2 linked regions of the Telluria mixta genome follow. The main gene of each other region encodes a partner of the protein of the gene in region 2 in a complex. Links are inferred from orthologs where the notes say so. Each region holds a gene or a part of one and is shown on either strand. Other genes may lie near its edges.

Region 1 (4,966 bases), 250 kb from region 2 along the record:
GTGCGCCCCGTCTTGAGCTCCGCCTCCAGCAAGGCGTATTCCGGCCATTTGCGCAGCAGGTTGAATACCGTATGTGCTTCCTGACCGCCGGCCTGCACGACGACGCGACGCTCGCCATCCGGCGTCGTGTATTTATGTAGCGGCAATTTCACGTGCTGGCGCGGATTGCGCCAGTCACCCGCGACCATGGTCAGGTAGCGCTTGTCGGTTGTGCCGTCGCGCATCTGCTCGTGCAGGCTCGTCAACGCGGAACGTTTCTTTGCAAGCAGCAGCAAGCCGGACGTTTCACGGTCCAGGCGGTGCACCAGTTCCAGGAATTTGGCATCCGGCCGGGCCGCACGCAATTGTTCGATGACGCCATACGACACGCCCGAACCGCCGTGCACGGCTACGCCAGCCGGCTTGTCGATCACGAGCAGGTGGCTGTCTTCGTGCACGATGGCAAATTCCGCGCCCGGCACAGGGGCGCTGCCGGCGGCCTTTTCGGCAATGCGGACAGGCGGGATACGGACGATGTCGCCCGTCGCCAGGCGGTACAACTGGTCGATGCGGCCTTTGTTCACGCGCACTTCGCCAGAGCGCAGGATCCGGTAAATATGGCTTTTTGGGACACCTTTGCAGACGCGCAGCAGGTAGTTATCGATGCGCTGGCCTGCTTCTTCCTCGGTGATTGTGACAAACTGAGCAGTGGCAGGGGGGCGGCTATCTGTCTGTGATGAAGGGGGAACAACATCGTTTTGCAAGGTCATTCGCTCTGTCTTCCCAGAAATTCTCTCTAAGTCCTTCATTTTGAATATATAATCGACAGGCGGCGGTCAAACCTCTGCAGGTGTAAGAATTAAAACGATATTTTACACAGGGGCGTCTCCATCGGCCCCGCCAAAATGCAAATTCGATGGAAAAAAACGGAATCCCCAAACCGTCGCAAGCGGCAGCAGTGTCGCGGCATCGCAGCGACAATGCGAAAGCGCAGCGGCGGATTTCAAGGATTTCTAGATGTGTACGCACATTCCTGTGCGAACCTGGGTTGCACCGCAGTTGCAATCGGGTAGCCGCACAGGATGCAGGATTGGATTGTTTGGAACTGTAAGGATAAGTACCGGCAAGCCGGCCGCAGGGTCGGCTCGCCGGGTGATGGCGTCGATAACGCTTGCCGTTTGCCCGACCCGAAGTAAGGAGCCGCTAGACCGTCGTGAGCTGTAGCAGTGTTGTTGAAGACAGTCATCCGGGAAGATCCTGCAGGTGCGCAGTACGCACCGCGGTCTTCACGCCCCGGAGCGCCCGTTTCGCCAACACCCTTCCGCTCCCCGGCATGCACGCCGACTGAAGATCTGGCTGTGTCGCACCGCTTGCCAGCCCCTGTGCCGCCCCGATCGGGCCGCCCGGGCCGGCAAGGACGTTCGTGCGCGGGCAATTACGTTCGACGCCACTGCGCCCTGTGGCCGGCCATGCCGTGTCACACCCCGGGCATACCACCGCCAACACTCCCTTCCCCGCGTACATCCCTGTACTTTCGCCGCTCTTGCATAAAGACGGCATGAAACGGCCCACGGGTCGCGGAGTTTATAAAAATGAAACGTATGTTGTTTAACGCTACGCAGCAAGAGGAGCTGCGCGTAGCGATCGTCGATGGCCAGAAACTGATCGACATCGATATCGAGACCGCCGGTCGCGAACAGCGAAAGTCGAATATCTACAAAGGCGTCATCACCCGCATCGAACCCTCTCTTGAAGCCTGCTTCGTCAGCTACGGCGAAGAGCGCCACGGTTTCCTCCCCTTCAAAGAAGTTGCCCGCTCCTATTTCCGCGACGGCGTCGACGTCCGCAACTGCACGATCAAGGAAGCCCTGCGCGAAGGCCAGGAAATCATGGTCCAGGTCGAAAAGGAAGAACGCGGCAACAAGGGCGCGGCCCTGACCTCGTTCATCTCGCTGGCCGGCCGCTACCTGGTCCTGATGCCGAACAATCCGCGGGGTGGCGGCGTGTCGCGCCGCGTCGAAGGCGAAGAGCGCCAGGAACTGCGCGAGACGATGGACAAGCTGGACCTGCCGCAGGGTATGTCGGTCATCGCCCGCACCGCCGGTATCGGCCGCAACGTCGAAGAACTCCAGTGGGACCTGAATTACCTGATGCAACTGTGGCGCGCGATCGAAGGCGCCGGCAAGTCGGCCCCCGGTCCGTTCCTGATCTATCAAGAGTCCTCGCTGGTCATCCGCGCCATCCGCGACTATTTCCAGCCTGACATCGGCGAAGTCCTGATCGACACCGACGAGATCTTCGACCAGGCCCAGCAGTTCATGAGCCACGTGATGCCCGACATGGCGCACCGCGTGAAGCGCTACACGGACGACGTGCCGCTGTTCTCCCGTTTCCAGATCGAACACCAGATCGAGACCGCGTATTCGCGCACCGTCCCGCTGCCGTCCGGCGGCGCGATCGTGATCGACCACACGGAAGCCCTCGTCTCCATCGACGTCAACTCGGCGCGCGCGACGCGCGGTTCGGACATCGAGACGACCGCCTTCAACACCAACTGCGAAGCGGCCGACGAAGTGGCCCGCCAGCTGCGCCTGCGCGACCTGGGTGGCCTGATCGTCATCGACTTCATCGACATGGAAGTCGCCAAGAACCAGCGCGAAGTGGAACAGCGCCTGAAGGATGCCCTGCACCATGACCGTGCACGCGTCCAGATGGGCAAGATCTCGCGCTTCGGCCTGATGGAACTGTCGCGCCAGCGCCTGCGTCCGTCGCTGTCGGAAGGTTCGCACGTGACCTGCCCGCGCTGCTCGGGCACCGGCCACATCCGCGATACCGAATCGTCCGCCCTGCAGGTGCTGCGCATCATCCAGGAAGAGGCGATGAAGGAGAACTCGGCCGCGATCCACGTCCAGGTCCCGGTCGACGTCGCCGCTTTCCTGCTGAACGAAAAGCGCGGCGAAGTGCTCAAGATCGAGACGCGCCACCGCATCACGGTCATCCTGGTCCCGAACAAGCACCTGGAAACCCCGCACTACAAGCTCGAGCGCATCAAGCACGACGATCCGCGCCTGGACGACGACGCCGCCAGCTACACGATGGCCGAGTCGGCCGACACGGACATGGCCTTCGCCAAGCGCCAGAAGGAAGAAGCGAAGCCGCGCCAGGAAGCCGTCGTCAAGACGATCACCCCGGCCCAGCCGGCACCGGTGGTCGACCGCCAGCCGGCCAAGCCGGTCGAGGCGCCCGCCCCGGCAGCGGCCGCGCCCGCCGCGCCGGCCTACGCGCCGCCGGTCCAGGAAGGTTTCTTCGCCAAGCTGCGCAACTTCTTCTTCGGCCGTCAGGTCCCGATCGCCCCGCCACCCGCCCCGGTCGCACCGCCCAAGCCCGCTGAAGCGGCACCGGCTGCCGGCGAACGCGGCGAGCGCGCCGGCCGTGGCCCGCGCAACGCCCGCGGCGGCCGCAACGCCACCGCCGGCGGCAATGGCCGCAACCGCGCCGAGCGCGAGGAACGCGATGTGAACGCCGCCGTGGAAGGCGCCAAGCCGGTCGAGGCCGAAGGCAAGCCGGCACGTCCGCCGCGCCAGCCGCGTCAACCGCGCGAAGCCCGCGAGCCGCGCGAACAGGCAGCCGTCACGGCGGATGCACAGCCGCAGGCCCCGCGAGGCGAGCGTGCCGAACGCGGCGAGCGTCCGGAGCGTGGCGAACGTCCGGAACGCGCACCGCGCCAGCCGCGCCCGCCGCGTGAAGGTGGCGAGCGTGCCGAGCGTACGGAACGCACCGAACGCGCCCCGGCCGAGGCCAAGAGCGAAGAGCTGAATGCCGCCCAGGCCGTGGCGGCCCAGGCGGCCATCACGCTGGCCGGCGAGCCGCAGATTCCGGAAGCGCTGAAGCCGGTGACGGCGAACGCAGCGGTAGCGACCGTCGGCCCGGATAACGAGGAACTGGAAACGGACGCGCATGGCGACGAGCCGCGCCGCCGTCGCCGTCGTGGCGGCCGCAACCGCAACCGTCGCGACCGTGACCAGGTCGAGGGCGCCGAGCAGGACGTCGTCGAAGGCGAAGCACCGGCCTTCACGCCGGTGGCCGACGAGGAAGCCGCCAAGGTCCAGGCCGAAGCGAAAGCTGCACAAACCAAGCCTGAGGCGGCGCCCGTCAAGGCCGTCGCACTGGGTCCGTGGCCGTTCCCGACCACGGAATCGGTCAAGGCTGCCGCTGTGAAAGCCGCCGCCGAGAAGGCTGCCGCCGAGCAGGCGGAAGCGGCCCGCGCCCAGGCTGAACAGGCTGCGGCCGCTGCCGCAGCGGCTGCAGCTGAGCAGGCCGCCGCGCCGGCCGAACCTGTCGTCGAGGCCGCCCCGGCTGCCCAGACGCCGTGGCCGTTCCCGACCACCGAGTCGGTCGCCGCCGCCGTCGCCGACAAGGCCGAGGCCGATGCAGCCGCCCAGCCGGTCGAAACCACCGTCGAAGCCCCGGCCGCTGCGCCTGCTTCTGCTCCTGCTCCTGTGTCGGCGCCGGTATCGGCTCCGGTCGAGGCCGAACAACCTGTCGTCGCGCAAGCGGCACCGGTTGCCGCCGCACCGGCCCCGGCACCGGTCGCCGCAGCACCGGCCAACCTGAACGACCTGCTCGAGAAAGCCGGCCTGACGCTCGCGTCGACGGATCCGGAAAAGCTGCGCGCCGCCCAGGAAGCGGCCGCGCAGGTGGAGCCGCCGGCACGTCCGCGCCGCACGCGCAAGCCGGCGCCGCCGCCGGTCGACGAGCCGCTGATCCAGGTGGATACACGCCAATAACGAGCCAATAAGCGCGTCGGCATCGTAAAAAAGGGAAGCTTCGGCTTCCCTTTTTGCTTCCTGTGCTACGATGGCGGCGTCGAAAAAGGCAGGATCGTCTTTGGTAAGCCCGGTCCCTTCGCGCGACATGCGCCGAAGCTCTGTTCCATGCGTACGCGCATGAGTACCCGCGACGAACCGTCCGGCGCTGTTGCGCCCAA
Region 2 (5,409 bases):
GCATCCCGTTCATCTATAAATCGTCGTTCGACAAGGCGAACCGTTCGTCCGGCAAATCGTTCCGCGGTCCCGGCATGGAAAAAGGCCTGGAGATCCTGGCCGACGTGCGCAAGGAAATCGGCGTGCCCGTGCTGACCGACGTGCATACGGAAGAAGAGATCCCGGTCGTCGCGAGCGTCGTCGACGTGCTGCAGACGCCGGCCTTCCTGTGCCGCCAGACCGACTTCATCAACGCCTGCGCCCGTTCCGGCAAGCCCGTGAACATCAAGAAGGGCCAGTTCCTGGCCCCGGGCGACATGAAGAACGTGATCGACAAGGCACGCGCCGCAGCTGCGGAAGCGGGCCTGCCCGACCAGTTCATGGCATGCGAGCGCGGCGTCTCGTTCGGCTACAACAACCTGGTTTCCGACATGCGTTCGCTCGCCATCATGCGCGAGTCGAACTGCCCGATCGTGTTCGACGCCACCCACTCGGTGCAGCTGCCAGGCGGGCAGGGGACGTCGTCCGGCGGCCAGCGCGAGCACGTGCCCGTGCTGGCGCGCGCCGCCGTCGCGGCGGGCGTGTCGGGCCTGTTCATGGAAACACACCCGAATCCCGCGTGCGCGCTGTCGGACGGCCCCAATGCCGTGCCGCTCGCCCGCATGAAGGATTTGCTGACCACCCTGGTCGATATCGACCGCATCGTCAAGAAGGCGGGTTTTATCGAATCCGATTTTCAATGATATGTGGGGCGGCGCGAGAATTACCCGTTGAGCGCTGCCCGGACTGATCAAGCAGCGGCGCGCCATGCGGCTCGGCGCCCGTTTCTCGCTTTGGCTTTTTTTACTTTCTGGAGATTGAACTACCATGAGTGCTATCGTTGATATCATCGGCCGCGAAATCATCGACTCGCGCGGCAATCCGACCGTCGAGTGCGATGTGCTGCTGGAATCCGGCGTGATGGGCCGTGCCGCCGTCCCGTCGGGCGCATCGACCGGTTCGCGCGAAGCCATCGAGCTGCGCGACGGCGATCCGAAGCGTTACTTCGGCAAGGGCGTGCTGCAGGCCTGCGAGAACATCAACACCGAGATCAGCGAAGCCATCATGGGCCTGGACGCCAACGAACAGGCATTCCTGGACCGCACCCTGATCGACCTGGACGGCACCGAGAACAAGAGCCGCCTGGGCGCGAACGCGATGCTGGCCGTCTCCATGGCCGTCGCCAAGGCCGCCGCTGAAGAAGCCGGCCTGCCGCTGTACCGCTACTTCGGCGGTTCGGGCGCGATGCAGATGCCGGTGCCGATGATGAACGTCATCAACGGCGGCGCGCACGCCGACAACAACCTGGACATCCAGGAATTCATGATCATCCCGGTCGGCGCTCCGTCGTTCAAGGAAGCCGTGCGCTACGGCGCCGAGGTGTTCCACACCCTGAAGAAGATCCTGCACAGCAAGGGCCTGAACACGGCCGTCGGCGACGAAGGCGGCTTTGCTCCGTCCGTCGCGAACCATGAAGAAGCCATCAAGCTGATCATGCAAGCGATCGAGCAGGCAGGCTACGTGGCCGGCCAGGACATCGCCATCGGCCTGGACTGCGCCGCCAGCGAGTTCTACAAGGACGGCAAGTACGTGCTGGAAGGCGAAGGCGGCCTGCAGCTGTCGGCCCAGGACTTCACCAACATGCTGGCCACCTGGTGCGACAAGTACCCGATCGTCTCGATCGAGGACGCCATGGCCGAAGGCGACTGGGAAGGCTGGGCAACGCTGACCGCCGCCCTGGGCAAGAAGGTGCAACTGGTGGGCGACGACCTGTTCGTCACCAACACCAAGATCCTGAAAGAAGGCATCCAGAAGGGCATCGGCAACTCGATCCTGATCAAGATCAACCAGATCGGCACCCTGACCGAGACCTTCGCCGCCATCGAGATGGCCAAGCGCGCTGGCTACACGGCCGTGATCTCGCACCGTTCGGGCGAGACCGAAGACTCGACCATCGCCGACATCGCCGTCGGCATGAACGCCCTGCAGATCAAGACGGGCTCGCTGTCGCGTTCGGACCGCATGGCCAAGTACAACCAGCTGCTGCGCATCGAGGAAGACCTGGGCGACATCGCCAGCTACCCGGGCCGCGATGCTTTCTATAACCTGAAGTAATGCTGTAGTATGGACACGGGTTCGTTCGCCGGGCCCGTGTCGTTATCCCGCCAGCCGTATTCATCCATGCGTCTCATCACCCTTGCCCTGGCAGCCCTGCTGCTGCTGATCCAGTATCCCCTGTGGTTGGGGAAGGGCGGCTGGCTTACCGTGGCCGACCTGGAATCCCAGGTGGCGGCCTCCCGTGCCAAGACCGAACAGCTGAAAGCCCGCAATGCCAAGCTGGAATCGGAAGTGCGCGACCTGAAGGATGGCCTCGGCGCCGTCGAGGAACGCGCGCGCTACGAACTGGGCATGATCAAGTCGAACGAGATCTTCGTGCAGGTATTGCGCAAGGACGAGAAGCCGGCCGTCATGATGACGGAACCGCCGCCGCCACCGCCGCCGAAGGTCAAGAAGGGCACGCCATGACCCCCACGGATGCTTCCCCGCCGGCGCTCGATACGCTCGAGGCCGTCGCAGGCTATCTCGCCGCCGCGTTCGATGCCGGCGATCCCGAGACCATGACGGAGGCGCTGAAGCTCGTCGCGCGCTCCGCGGGCCTCACGCACCTGGCCGCCGCGGCCGGCCTGCAGCGCGACCTGCTCGCCGCCGCCATGAATCGCGGCGAGATGGGCCTCGACAGTCTGCTGGCGATCATGAAGGTCATCGACTTGCACCGTCCGGCCGACGGCGCGCCCAACTGATCAAACTTCTCGCGCCCGCCGGCGTTCGCTGCCGCTGACTGATTGCAGCCGCGCACGCCGACGGGCCGCCCGTCAGGCGCTGGCCCCGACGGCGGCCGGCGGCGCATAACCCGGCTCCAGCAGGCCGGGAATCGGTTCTCCTTCCATGACGACGATCTCGCCGATGCTCTCCGCGCGCGCGACGATGCGGTCGCCGTTCGCGATATGGCTGCCCACGAGGGCGATCGGCCGGTTCGCATACGTCGACGCATGCCCGGCACCCGACACGATCACGCTCTCGCTGCCGTCCGGATAGCGCACCCGGTCGCCGACGCAGGCGATGCGGTAATCGTCGGCAGGCTCGCCCCGCGACGCGAGCACGACTTCACCGCCGCGGCGGGTGCGCGAGCCGATCGTGGCGATGGGGTAGCGGGCGATGACTTTACTACGGGGCGCGGCTGTGTTGGCGTTGGACGCTGCATCATTGGCACGTACTGATTTCATCCGGTTCTCCAAAAGTTTGCAAAACGGGACGCGAAAAGGCGACACATTCCCGGTGATAAGTGCACGGGTTCGTACACTGGAGGCCATTGAAACGTGTCGTTGATGTATGCCAATTGATGCAGCGCAAGTCGAACCGGCCGGACATCCGGAATCAGGCAATTCCGACAGGGTTGGCGGTTGACTTCCGACCGGCAATAAAGACGATGCCGCATCGACCTGTAGCGACAGGTCGTCTGCGGCAAAAGCGGTGTCAGGCAGACTGGCCGTTCTCGAGGAAGGAACGCAGCATCCACGCATTTTTTTCGTGGATCTCCATGCGGTCGCTCAGCATGCCGGCGCTCGGCTGGTCATTGGCCTCGTCGGCGATCTTGAACGCTTCGCGCACGGTGCGGATCAGCGCTTCCTGGCCATCGACCAGTTGGCGGATCATTTCCTGTGCGTTCGGCACACCGGCTTCTTCCTTGATGGACGACAGTTCCACGAAGCGGGCATAAGTACCCGGTGCGAAATGGCCCAGGGCGCGGATGCGTTCGGCGATATTGTCCAGCGCGTTCCACAGTTCCGTGTACTGTTCCATGAACATGATGTGCAGCGTCTGGAACATCGGACCCGTCACGTTCCAGTGGAAGTTATGGGTCTTCAGGTACAGCATGTAGCTGTCGGCGAGGACGCGCGACAGGGCATTGGCAATGTTCGCGCGGTCTTCGGTGCTGATGCCGATATTGATGTTGCTGCTCATGGTGCTCTCCTGTCTCAGTGTCATTGATGACAGCTTAGCAGGAACTATCAATAGCGGCAGTTTATATTCCCAATCAAAATGATAGGGGGCGTCAATGACGTCCCCGCGCGATCAGTGCTTCACGCTGGACGCGGGCGTCAAACCGTCGGCCGTCGTGTCGCTGGCGAACAATTGCGCGCAGTCGACGGCGTCGAAGCCGTAGTGCTTGCCGCAGAAGTCGCAGTTGATGCCCAGCTCACCCAGGTCGTGCAGGGCGGACTCGACTTCTTCCTTACCCAGCATCTTGAGCATGTTGCCGACTTTTTCGCGCGAGCACGAGCAGTGGAATTCCGGATGCAGCGGGTCGAACACGCGGATCGTCTCTTCCCAGAACAGGCGGCGGAGCAGCGTTTCCACGTCGGTCGTGAGCAGTTCTTCCTGCTTCAAGGTCTGGCCCAGCATGATGGCGCGGGTCCACGTCTCGAGGTCTTCTTCCTCGCTGGCCTGCTTGACCTGGCCTTCGACATTGGAATTGCGCGGCAACTTTTGCAGCAGCAGGCCGCGTGCGACATGCTCGTCGGCCGCCAGCCACAGCTTGGTATCCATCTGTTCCGAGCGCAGCATGTAGTTCTCGATGACGGTCGCCATGTCTTCGCCGACGAGCGGTACGACGCCCTGGTACGGCTGCTGGCCCGGGACCTTGTCCTGCGGGTCGAGCGTGATCACGAAGCGGCCGCGGCCGTGCTGGTTCAGCAACTGGGCGACGGACGCGTCGTCCGGCACCTCGGCGCCTTCGCTCAGCTTGGCGGTGGCGCGCATGCGCAGGTTCGCGTCGCACTCGACGACGAGCAGCTTCACCAGGCCGTCGCCATGGATCTGCATGACGATCGAGCCGTTGAACTTGAGGTTGGCGGACAACAGCGCCGCCGCGGCGACCATTTCGCCCAGCAAGGCGCGCACCGCCTTCGGGTAGACGTGGCGCGACTGGATCTCGCGCCACGCATTGGAGATCTCGACGAGCTCGCCGCGCACGGCTGCGTTGTCGAAGATAAATTTCTGGAGGGTGTCCTTGCTGGTATCAGTCGTCATTCTTTATCCGATTTTCTTGAGCTCCGCCTTGAAGCGTTTGCCGCGCTCGATATAGCTTTCGGCGCTGCGCTGCAGGCGGAGCAGGTCGTCTTCCGTAAGCGTGCGTACCACCTTGGCCGGGGCGCCCAGGATCAGCGAACCGTCCGGGAATTCCTTGCCTTCGGTGACCACAGCGCCGGCTCCCACGAGGCAGCCCTTGCCGATCTTCGCGCCGTTCAGCACCACGGCCTGGATGCCGATCAGCGCGCCGTCGCCGACAGTGCAGCCGTGCAGCATCGCCTGGTGGCCGACGGTGACGTT

The links. The genes of interacting proteins can lie anywhere in the genome.
Region 1: the proteins of eno (region 2) and P0M04_RS14960 are in contact, whole or in part, in a solved structure (PDB 2FYM), measured with the Escherichia coli proteins. The link is inferred for Telluria mixta from one-to-one orthologs.

Annotation. Positions count from the first base shown.
Region 1 is NZ_CP119520.1:3,364,437-3,369,402, reverse strand. Bases 1,211-4,966 are described here. They hold P0M04_RS14960 (Rne/Rng family ribonuclease), read left to right. Parts: upstream 1,211-1,571; coding sequence 1,572-4,766; downstream 4,767-4,966. In the rest of the region: P0M04_RS14965 (RluA family pseudouridine synthase), read right to left, coding at 1-749. UniProt on the Escherichia coli protein: Endoribonuclease that plays a central role in RNA processing and decay. Required for the maturation of 5S and 16S rRNAs and the majority of tRNAs. Also involved in the degradation of most mRNAs.
Region 2 is NZ_CP119520.1:3,615,048-3,620,456, forward strand. What follows is about bases 1-2,989. They hold eno (phosphopyruvate hydratase), read left to right. Parts: upstream 1-846; coding sequence 847-2,133; downstream 2,134-2,989. Other genes in these bases: kdsA (3-deoxy-8-phosphooctulonate synthase), read left to right, coding at 1-722; ftsB (cell division protein FtsB), read left to right, coding at 2,200-2,544; P0M04_RS16115 (helix-turn-helix domain-containing transcriptional regulator), read left to right, coding at 2,541-2,819; P0M04_RS16120 (PAAR domain-containing protein), read right to left, coding at 2,892-2,989. Also shown: more of P0M04_RS16120, read right to left, coding at 2,990-3,302; P0M04_RS16125 (Dps family protein), read right to left, coding at 3,553-4,041; Hsp33 family molecular chaperone HslO, read right to left, coding at 4,153-5,109; P0M04_RS16135 (gamma carbonic anhydrase family protein), read right to left, coding at 5,113-5,409. UniProt on the Escherichia coli protein: Catalyzes the reversible conversion of 2-phosphoglycerate (2-PG) into phosphoenolpyruvate (PEP). It is essential for the degradation of carbohydrates via glycolysis.